DNA from 3 places in the Sinomonas sp. T428B genome. Region 3 is predicted to be linked to each of the others. Evidence: predicted binding sites of a transcription regulator. Region 3 holds the regulator's gene; each other region holds the start of a gene.
What was found. Region 3 encodes LexA, which represses DNA repair genes until DNA is damaged. Its sites were predicted from a motif close to TCGAACANNTGTTCGA; they were not measured.
Positions count from the first base shown of each region.

Region 1 (3,270 bases), 1.3 Mb from region 3:
GGAAGATCGCGAGGGACTTGAGTGCGTGGTGCTTCGCACACAGCAATGTCAGATTCTCGGCGTTCGTGGTGCCGCCATCCTGCCATTCGATGGTGTGGTCCACCTCGGCGCGTTGGGCTGCGCATGTGCAGGCGGGGACGAGGCATTCGCCGTCGCGGTAGCGGATGAAGCGGAGGAGCCCGGCCGAGGGTCTGTAGGCGGTGCGTCCGAGCTTGACGGGAACGCCCTCGTCGTCGGTGTAGAGCTTCTGCCATCCTGGCGCGGCGGCGGCGAGGAGACGGGCCGTCTCCGCATCGATGACACCGTAGCCCTCCAGATATGCCACGTCGTCGGAGGCTCCCAGGACCACCTCCGGCCGCAGGTGCACAACGACCTCCGGTTTGATCCGGCCAATGAGTTCTTCAAGCGACGGGACGGGCAGGAGCGCCTCGCCGCGCCCGGACCCCTCGTCGCGTGCCGACCCCTCGGCGAGCCCAGGCTGGGCGTCCGGCGCGGGCTGATCGGCGAACGCGAGCTGGACGAGGACGTCGGCCCGTAGCTGGGCCAGAGTGCGGTACTCGCCGTCGCCATCTCGTGCGGCACGTGCGATCGCGTCGATGCGCCCGTAGGCGGCCTTGGCCGTTTCGGCGGGAAGGAGCGCGGCGAGGGTGCACATACCGTCGTCGTCCGGCTGCAGCCACACCCTGCGGTCCTGGCGCGCCGCCGCTCGCCGCTTCACGATCGACTCGGGATGGAGCCGCTCGCGCAGGTCGCGCACGACGGCGCGGAACTCCCCCGGCGTCCGCACTCGGCCCTTCCTGGTCCGCAGCCGCGAGAGAGCCTCGATGCCGAAAGCCTCGGCGACGTCGTCGGGCAACGTCGACGACTGGTCGACGACGACGCGGGCATGGGCCTCTGTCACATCGCCGGAAGCGAGGGCCGTGTGGAGCGCAGGGTGGATGTTGACGAGGGCGCTCGAGAAGTTGACGGTCCGGGCGGCCGCGGCCTCGGACGTCCCCTGGATCGCCGCGATCTCCGCCACGGCAGCGGCGTAGGCGACATTGCCGCCGAGCCTTTCTGGCTGACCGTCCCGGCCCTCGAGGGGCTGATCCGCGACGTGCTGTGTCTGCCTGTCCACGAGCATGGCCCGGAGGCTCGCGCTGAAGGCATCGAAGTCTGCGAGGGCACGCAGCCCGGCCGAGACGCCCTCCGGAGTCTCGAGGGCGCGGACATCGAGGACAAGTGTCCCGGACAGCACATCGGAGTGGCGCGAGGCGAATGACAATTCGGCGAGCGCCCGCTGTCCTTCGACTCCCATCTCGCACCCCCAGCGATGTAGTAGATGTGTTCTAAGACTAATACTTTGAGTCAGTGTGTACCATAGTTTTATTCGAGTACTTCGTGCCTCCGCATACGGCTCCGATTGTTCGCCGGGGTTCCGGGATCCCCTAGGGGAGGGCTAGCCTCGTAGGGTGACCGACGGGCCGGGTGTCCCCGCGCCGGGGGCGGCGTCAGCCAAGCAGGAGAACCAGCAGACGGCGGGGGTGCAGCCGCCGCCGAACGGCATGCGCATCTTCATCGCCGTCCTCGCGAACACGATGATCGCGAACGTCACCACGAGCTTCCTGTGGTTCGCGCTCACGTTCTGGGTGTACCTCGAGACCCTCTCCGTGCTCGCGACCGGCATCATCGGCGGCGCGTATATGCTGCTCGTCGCGGTCTTCTCGATGTACTTCGGCACGATCGTGGACAGGCACCGGAAGCACCGGGTCATGGTGCTCTCGAGCGTGCTCCCGCTCGGGGCGTTCCTCGTGGCCGGCGTCGTCTACCTCCTGCAGCCCGAGTCTGCGCTCGTGGACCTCGGCGGCCCGTGGTTCTGGGTCTTCTCCGGCATCATCCTCTTCGGCTCGGTGGTCGAGCAGCTGCGCAACATCGCGCTCTCCACGACGGTCACGCTCCTCGTGCCCGAGGAGCGGCACGCGAATGCCAACGGCATGGTCGGAACGGTGCAGGGGCTCGCGTTCATCACCACGACCATCTTCAGCGGGCTGTCGGTCGGCCTGCTGGGCATGGGATGGACCCTCGCGATCGCCATCGCGCTCACGTTCGTCACGCTCGTCCACCTCGCGTTCGTGCGCATTCCGGAGGAGAAGCCCGTCGCCGAGGACGGGAAGCCCCCGAGGATCGACGTGCGCGGCAGCCTCGCCGCGATCCGCGTGGTCCCGGGCCTCTTCGCCCTGATCCTGTTCACGACGCTCAACAACCTCATCGGCGGCGTCTACATGGCGCTCATGGACCCGTACGGCCTGACCCTGTTCCCCGTCGAGCTCTGGGGCATCGTCCTGGGCGTCACGTCCACGGGCTTCCTCATCGGCGGCGCGGCGATCGCGAAGTTCGGCCTCGGCGCCAACCCCGTCCGCACGATGCTGCTCGTCGCCGTCGTCATGGGCATCCTCGGCGCGTTCTTCACCGTCCGCGAGTGGTGGTGGCTCTACGCCCTCGGCATCTTCGTCTACATGGCGCTCATCCCGGCCGTGGAGGCCTCGGAGCAGACGGTCATCCAGAAGGTCGTCCCGTTCCAGCGGCAGGGCCGCGTCTTCGGGTTCGCCGCGGCCTTCGAGTCCGCGGCGGCGCCCGTCACCTCGTTCCTCATCGCGCCGATCGCGCAGTTCTGGATCATCCCGTACATGGCGTCCGACGGCGGGCGGCTCGCGTGGGGCTGGCTGCTCGGCGAGGGCGACGCGCGGGGCATCGCCTTGGTCTTCCTGGTCAGCGGGCTCCTGCTCACGGCGCTCGCCCTGCTGGCCTTCACGACCCGGTCCTACCGCCTCCTGTCCGACCACTACCAGGGCTCGAGGGAGTCCGTGCCGATCGCCGAGGCCTGACCCGGCCGGGCGTCACGTGCTCATGCAAGTCTGGCTCCGGCCAGCCGGGGGATCAGCAGCTCCGCCGCCCCGCGCTCGATCGAGCTGCGGGACGCGTCCCCCAGAGGGTAGGCGTCCAGCTGGGCCGTGAAGTACTCCGAGTTGTCCTCCCGGGCGTAGGGCCAGTCGCTGCCGTAGGTGACGTGCCCGGGCTGGGCGAAGGCCAGGAGGCTCGGCATGCTGTGCGGGCTCGCGGTCAGCGCCGTGTCGAAGTAGAAGCGCGCGCACTCCGCCAGGAACCCGGCCCGGTCGATGGCCTCGCCCTCACTGCTCGCGCCGCTCCCAGGGGCCTCCTTGATCGGCGTGAGGCTGGCGATTCGGTGCGAGGCGTACGGCAGCATCCCGCCGCCATGGGCCAGGATGACCT
Region 1 covers NZ_JBRAZR010000001.1:232,240-235,509, forward strand. Annotated here, with positions in the region: gene ACUYMY_RS01140 (HNH endonuclease signature motif containing protein) at 1-1,297, opposite strand, end outside; gene ACUYMY_RS01145 (MFS transporter) at 1,545-2,864, shown strand; gene ACUYMY_RS01150 (amidohydrolase family protein) at 2,885-3,270, opposite strand, start outside.
Region 1: the regulator LexA is predicted to act here: its motif matches at 1,316-1,331, upstream of ACUYMY_RS01140 (HNH endonuclease signature motif containing protein).

Region 2 (3,270 bases), 310 kb from region 3:
GGAACTCCCGGGCCTCCCGGAGAGGGAGCCGCGAGGTCTCGGCAATGGACTTCCCGCCCACGAGCACCGAGAGGGACGCCGGGTTGAGGCGCGCGCCGCCGCACTCGGGGCACGGGATCTCGCGCATGTACTCCTCGTACCGGTCCCGGGCGAAGTCCGACTCCGTCTCGAGGTGCTTGCGCTGGATGTACTGGACGGCGCCCTCGAAGCCCGTGCTGTACTTGCGCTCCCGGCCGAACCGGTTGCGGTACTGCACGACGACCTTGTGGTCCTTGCCGTAGAGCACGGCGTCCCGCGCGTACTGCGGGAGGCTGTGCCAGGCGGTATTGACGGAGAAGCCGAGGTCGTCGGCGAGGCCCTCGAGGAGGCGGGTCCAGTACTCCTGGGTCGCGGTGCCGAGCGACCAGGGCGCGATCGCGCCCTCGGCGAGGGAGAGCGCGGGGTCCGGGACGACGAGCTCCTCGTCGACCTCGAGCTTCGTGCCGATGCCCGTGCACGCCGGGCACGCGCCGAAGGGGTTGTTGAAGGAGAACGAGCGGGGCTCGATCTCGTCGATCGCGAGCGGGTGCTCGTTGGGGCACGCGAGGTTCTCCGAGAACGCCCGGATGCGGCCGTCGTCGTCCGCGTCGCGGTCCACGAAGTCGGCGAGGACGCGGCCCTCGGCGAGCCCCAGCGCCGTCTCGACCGAGTCGGCGAGGCGCTGGCGGATGCCCTCCTTGACCACGAGGCGGTCGACGACGACCTCGATCGTGTGCTTGTACTGCTTGCCGAGCTTGGGCGGCTCGGAGAGCTGGATGAGCTCGCCGTCGACGCGGGCGCGGGCGTAGCCCTTCGCCGCGAGCTCCTTGAAGAGGTCGACGAACTCGCCCTTGCGCCCGCGCACGACCGGGGCGAGGAGCTGGAACCGGGTCCCGTCGGGGAGCTCGAGCAGCTGGTCGACGATCTGCTGCGAGGTCTGGCGCGTGACCGGCTCGTGGCAGATGGGGCAGTGCGGGCGCCCCACCCGGGCCCACAGCAGGCGCATGTAGTCGTAGATCTCGGTGATCGTGCCGACGGTCGAGCGGGGGTTCTTGCTCGTGGACTTCTGGTCGATCGAGACGGCCGGGGAGAGCCCCTCGATGAAGTCGACGTCCGGCTTGTCCACCTGGCCCAGGAACTGGCGCGCATAGGCGGAGAGCGACTCGACGTAGCGCCGCTGGCCCTCGGCGAAGATCGTGTCGAAGGCGAGCGAGGACTTGCCCGAGCCCGAGAGGCCCGTGAAGACGATCATCGCGTCGCGGGGGAGGTCGAGGTCCACATTGCGCAGGTTGTGCTCGCGGGCGCCCTTGACCACGATCCGGGTCAGGTCGTGGCGATGCGATGGCCCGGCGGCGGCGCCGGAGAGGACGCGAGGCGACCCGGCGCCGGGGGCCTGGGTCGAGGGGGAATCGTTGAGCGTCGAGAGACTCTGCACCCGTCCATGCTAGTCGACAGCGTCAAAATTTCGAAAACGTCTTCGATAGCGCGTCTCAGGCCCGGCAGGGGTCAGAGCCGGCCGTAGGCCGCCCGCAGGAGCTCGACGGCCTCCTCCAGCGTGCAGCCGCGCGCGTGGGCCGCGGAGGCGAACTCAGAGGCTGCGGCGGCGAGCTCCTGCTCACGGGCGCCGCGCGGGGCGATGCTCGTTCCGGCCCTCCCCGCGGTGACGACGACGCCCGCGTCCTCGAGCTCGCGGTAGGCCCGCGCGACCGTGTGCGGGGCGACGCCGAGCTCGGAGGCGAGCGCCCGCACGGGCGGGAGCCGATGCCCGGCCGGCAGCGCGCCGTCGTCCGCGAGGGCGATGATGCGGCGCCGCAGCTGCTCGAAGAGCGGCGTGGCCAGCTCCGCGTTCGGGCGCCAGCGCCCGGGGAAGTCGGGATGTGACATGCCGCTCAGCCTACCGGCGGCATGCCTAGACTGGCCGCATGAGCAGCCTCCTCCACGATCTCGAGCGCGTGACGGTCCGCCGCATCGCCGTGAGCGAGATGGACAACAACGTCTATCTCATCACTGGCAAGGCGTCCGGGGCGCAGGTCCTCATCGACGCCGCCGACGACCTCCCCGCCATCCAGGCCCTCCTCGCCGAGGGCGCCTCGGACGCGGAGGCCCCCGCGCGCCTGGCCCTCGTCGCGACGACGCACCAGCACTGGGACCACGTGCGGGCGCTCGAGGGGCTCGTCGCGGCGACCGGGGCGCAGGTCGGCGCGGGCCGGCAGGACGTCTCCGGGATCCCGGTGCCGGTCGACGTCGTGCTGGACCACGGGGATGTGGGGAGCTTCGGGGGCCCCGAAGGATTCAGCCTGACCGCCGTCCACCTGCGCGGGCACACGCCCGGATCGATCGCCTTCGTGCTCGAGGAGCACGACGCTCCCCCGATCATCTTCTCCGGGGACTCGCTCTTCCCCGGCGGCGTCGGCAACACCCAGCAGGATCCGGACCGGTTCGCGCTGCTCTACGCCGACGTCACCGAGCGGCTCTTCGGCGTCTACCCGGACGAGGCGGAGGTCCACCCGGGTCACGGGCGCCCGACGACGCTCGGCGCCGAGCGCCCGCACCTCGCCGAGTGGGCGGAGCGGGGCTGGTAGAACCCTCCCGCTCCCCCGGGGCCCACAGCCCATGGCGCCGGTGCCGAACGGGTCCTACCATCACAGCATCCGTTCGGACCGAGCTAAGGGAATGCGATGTTGACCGCCTCGTCATCCATTTCGACGGCAGGGTCAGCGGCTACTTCGTCCGCTACGTCGACGTGCTGACCCAGCCTCGAGGCGTTCCAGCAGGCGGTCTTCATGGCCAGTTTCGAAGGCACCACCGACTTCGGGCTGGGCCTGTCCGCCGAGCTGCCGTTCCGCGTGAAGGCAGTGGGCGGCCCCGGAGGCTCGCGTCTGGTCATCGACGTGGCCCATCCATGAACCTGACTACCCTGACGTGCGCTCCTCGATCCCGCACCAGCCGGCGACGAACAGGGCGATGCTCTTCGTGATCCGGCGGACTGACTCGACCGAGACCCGCTCGTCGAACCCGTGGATCGCCTCGGAGACGGGCCCGTAGACGAGCGAGGGCATGTCCCCGTAGAGGGTGAAGACGCGCCCGTCGAGGTAGCCGGGGGTCGTGAAGCTCTGCAGCGGGTGGCCGAACGCGCGCTCGTGGGTCTGGGCCAGCAGCGACTCCGCGTCGCTGCCCGGCTCGAGCACATAGCCCTCGGCGAAGAACCCCGTCCTGGTCGCCTCGGCATGGATCGGCGACTCCCCCGCCGCG
Region 2 covers NZ_JBRAZR010000001.1:1,803,570-1,806,839, reverse strand. Annotated here, with positions in the region: gene uvrA (excinuclease ABC subunit UvrA) at 1-1,345, opposite strand, end outside; gene ACUYMY_RS08310 (GntR family transcriptional regulator) at 1,525-1,902, opposite strand; gene ACUYMY_RS08305 (MBL fold metallo-hydrolase) at 1,941-2,600, shown strand; partial or broken gene ACUYMY_RS08300 (AMIN-like domain-containing (lipo)protein) at 2,778-2,924, shown strand; gene ACUYMY_RS08295 (ArgE/DapE family deacylase) at 2,931-3,270, opposite strand, start outside.
Region 2: the regulator LexA is predicted to act here: its motif matches at 1,484-1,499, upstream of uvrA (excinuclease ABC subunit UvrA).

Region 3 (3,270 bases):
GGGGCGCAGGCCCAGCCGGGTGAGCTCCGCGACGATCCTGTCGCGCTGGCCCTTGATCGCCTCGACCTCGGCCATGAGCGAGCCGCGGTGCCGCAGCGCGGCCAGCGCCGTGGCCTGCGTGACGGCCGAGAGGTGGTACGGGAGGCGGACGAGCCGGAGGGCGTCGATGACCTCGGGCGCCGCGGCGAGGTAGCCGAGGCGGGCGCCCGCGAGGGCGAAGGCCTTGCTCATGGTGCGCGTGACGATGAGGCGCGGGCGGTCCTCGAGGAGCGTCAGCGCGGAGCGCGTGCCGGCCTGGGCGAACTCGGCGTAGGCCTCGTCGACGATCACGACTGTCTGGCTCCCTTCGCCCGCGGCGTACACCTCCTCGACGACGTCGAGCCCGAGCGCGGTCCCGGTGGGATTGTTCGGCGAGCACAGGATGACGATGCTCGGGGCGTGCTCGCGGACCTGCCGGGCGGCAGCCTCGGCGCTGAGGCCGAAGTCGGCCTGGCGCTCGCCCTTGATGTACGCCGTGCCGGTCCCGCTCGCCAGGAGCGGGTACATCGAGTACGTCGGGGGGAAGCTCAGGACGGAGCGGCCCGGGCCCCCGAACGCCTGGAGGAGCTGCTGGAGGACCTCGTTCGAGCCGTTCGCGGCCCAGACGCGGTCGGGGCCGAGCCCGTGGCCGAGGTACTCGGCCAGGGCCTCGCGGAGCTGCGTGAACTCCCGGTCCGGGTAGCGGTTGAGGCCGCCGGCGACCTCGCGGACGGCCTCGACGATCGCCTCCTGGACGTCGGCCGGGACCCCGTACGTGTTCTCGTTGACGTTGAGCTGGATGGGAACGTCGATCTGGGGCGCCCCGTACGGGTGCTGGCCGCGGAGGTCGTCGCGCAGGGGCAGGCGGTTCAAACGTTCGAGCTGGTCGTCCACCGGTCCAGCCTACGCCAGCTCCGCGGGCCGGCCGCATTCATGACCGGGGCCTCCAGGGCTCAGCCGGCGACCGGGACGAGGAGCTGCTCGCCGGGCACGACCCGAGAGCCGCCGAGGTCGTTGAGCTCGCGGATCTGGCCGATCGTGACCCGCGGGTCCTGGCCCGGGGCCGTCCGGGCTGCGATCGTCCAGAGGGACTCGCCGGGCCGGACGGTGACGGTCACCGCCTGGCCCGGGCCGGCCAGTTGCTCGTCGCTGGCATGCGCTGGGGCCATGAGCGCCGCCCACAGGGCGAGGACGGCGAGGGCGAGCAGGCTCAGCGGGATGACGATGAGGACGATGCGGCCCCGGCGGGTGAGCCGCAGCCGGGGCGGCCGAGCGGCCTCGTGGTGGCGGGCGACGGGCGGGATCGCGTGTGCCATGGTCTGCCTTCCCCTGCGTCCGGCCCGCGCCTGCCCCCCGCCAGGAGAACAGGATCCCGATGCTCGAACACAGCTTTTCGAACGGATCTTCGAACGTGATGGACCTTTCTTAGCAGGTGCCGTCGAATCCTGTCCAGACTCGGTCGAACACATGTTTGAAAGGCTCGGCCTCGTGGCCTACGGTGGGAGGAGCACCGGGCCTCCGCCCAGCTGCCGCCCTCCCGGCGGGAACACTGCATCTGATTGCATCGTGCCGAGGGGGTCCGACAGTTCTCGGCGGACCCGGCGCCGGACGGGTGGAAGAGGCCGTGGCGCAGCGCGCGGGCGGCGATCAGGGAGGCAGGACGGATGGCACCACGGACGAAGGCGGCCAAGGGGCTCACGGCGCGCCAGAAGAGGATCCTCGAGACAATCCAGCGTTCCGTCCAGCACGTCGGGTACCCGCCGTCCATGCGCGAGATCGGGGACACGGTGGGCCTCGCGAGCCTGTCCAGCGTGACCCACCAGCTCACCCAGCTCGAGAAGCTGGGCTACCTGCGCCGCGACCCGAAGCGGCCCCGCGCGATGGAGGTCCTCATGCCGCTCACGCTCGACGAGGGCGAGCTCAGCATGGCCGGCGAGGTCCCGGCCGGGCTGCGCGGCGTGGACGGTGTCCCGGTCGAGGAGATGGCCGGGGCCGCGGACACCGCGATGGTCCCGCTCGTCGGCCGGATCGCCGCGGGCGGCCCCATCCTCGCCGACCAGGTCGTCGAGGACGTCATGCCCCTCCCCCGCCAGCTCGTGGGGTATGGCGAGCTCTTCATGCTGCGTGTCAAGGGCGACTCGATGATCGACGCCGCCATCTGCGACGGCGACTGGGTCGTCGTCCGCCGTCAGGGCAGCGCCGAGAACGGCGACATCGTCGCGGCCCTCCTCGACGACGAGGCCACGGTCAAGACCTTCCGCCAGCGGGACGGGCACACGTGGCTGCTGCCGCAGAACACGCGCTACGAGCCGATCCTCGGCGACCACGCCACGGTCATGGGCAAGGTCGTCTCGGTCCTGCGCTCCGTCTGATCCCGCTCCCCGAGAACCTCTTCCCCGAGGACCCGCTCAGCCGGCCGCGGCGAGGCGCTCGAGCGCGCTGAGCACGACCTTGCGGTCGGTCGTGCCCCACAGCGGGGGCAGCGCCCCGCGCAGGAACCCGCCGTAGCGCTCGGTCGCGAGGCGCGAGTCCAGCACGGCAACGACGCCGCGGTCCGCCGTCGAGCGGATGAGCCGCCCCGCGCCCTGCGCGAGCCGTACGGCCGCGTGCGTCGCGGAGACCGACATGAAGCCGTTCCCGCCCGCCTGCGCGACGGCGCGGGAGCGCGCCGTCATGAGCGGGTCGTCGGGCCGCGGGAACGGGATCCGGTCGATCACCACGAGGCGGCACGAGGGGCCGGGCACGTCCACGCCCTGCCATAGCGACATCGTCCCGAACAGGCACGTGTCCGGCTCGGCCGCGAACTGCTTGACGAGCGCGCTCATCGACGAGTCGCCCTGGCACAGGATCTCCGTCTCGAGCCGGCCCCGGAGCTCGTCGGCCGCCTCCTCGGCGGCCCGGCGCGAGGAGAACAGGCACAGCGCCCCGCCCCGGGACGCGCGCAGGAGCGCCTCGAGCTCGTCGAGCGCCTCGGGCGAGACGCCGCGGCCCGGCTTGGGCAGGTGCCGCGCGACGTAGAGCATGCCCTGTTTCGGGTAGTCGAACGGGGAACCGACGTCGACCCCCGTCCAGCTCGGCGCGCCGGGGCCGAGCAGGCCCAGCCCCCCGGCCGTGGGCTCGAACGCCGAGCCGATCGCGAGGGTCGCGCTCGTGAGCACGACCGTGCGGTCGGCGAAGAGCCCGTCGCGAAGCCTTCCGCCCACGCTCAGCGGGGCGATGTTGAGCATTGCCGGGGCGTCCTCGTCCGGCGGC
Region 3 covers NZ_JBRAZR010000001.1:1,490,752-1,494,021, reverse strand. Annotated here, with positions in the region: gene ACUYMY_RS06920 (histidinol-phosphate transaminase) at 1-912, opposite strand, end outside; gene ACUYMY_RS06915 (LysM peptidoglycan-binding domain-containing protein) at 972-1,334, opposite strand; gene lexA (transcriptional repressor LexA) at 1,683-2,390, shown strand; gene ACUYMY_RS06905 (ATP-dependent DNA helicase) at 2,427-3,270, opposite strand, start outside.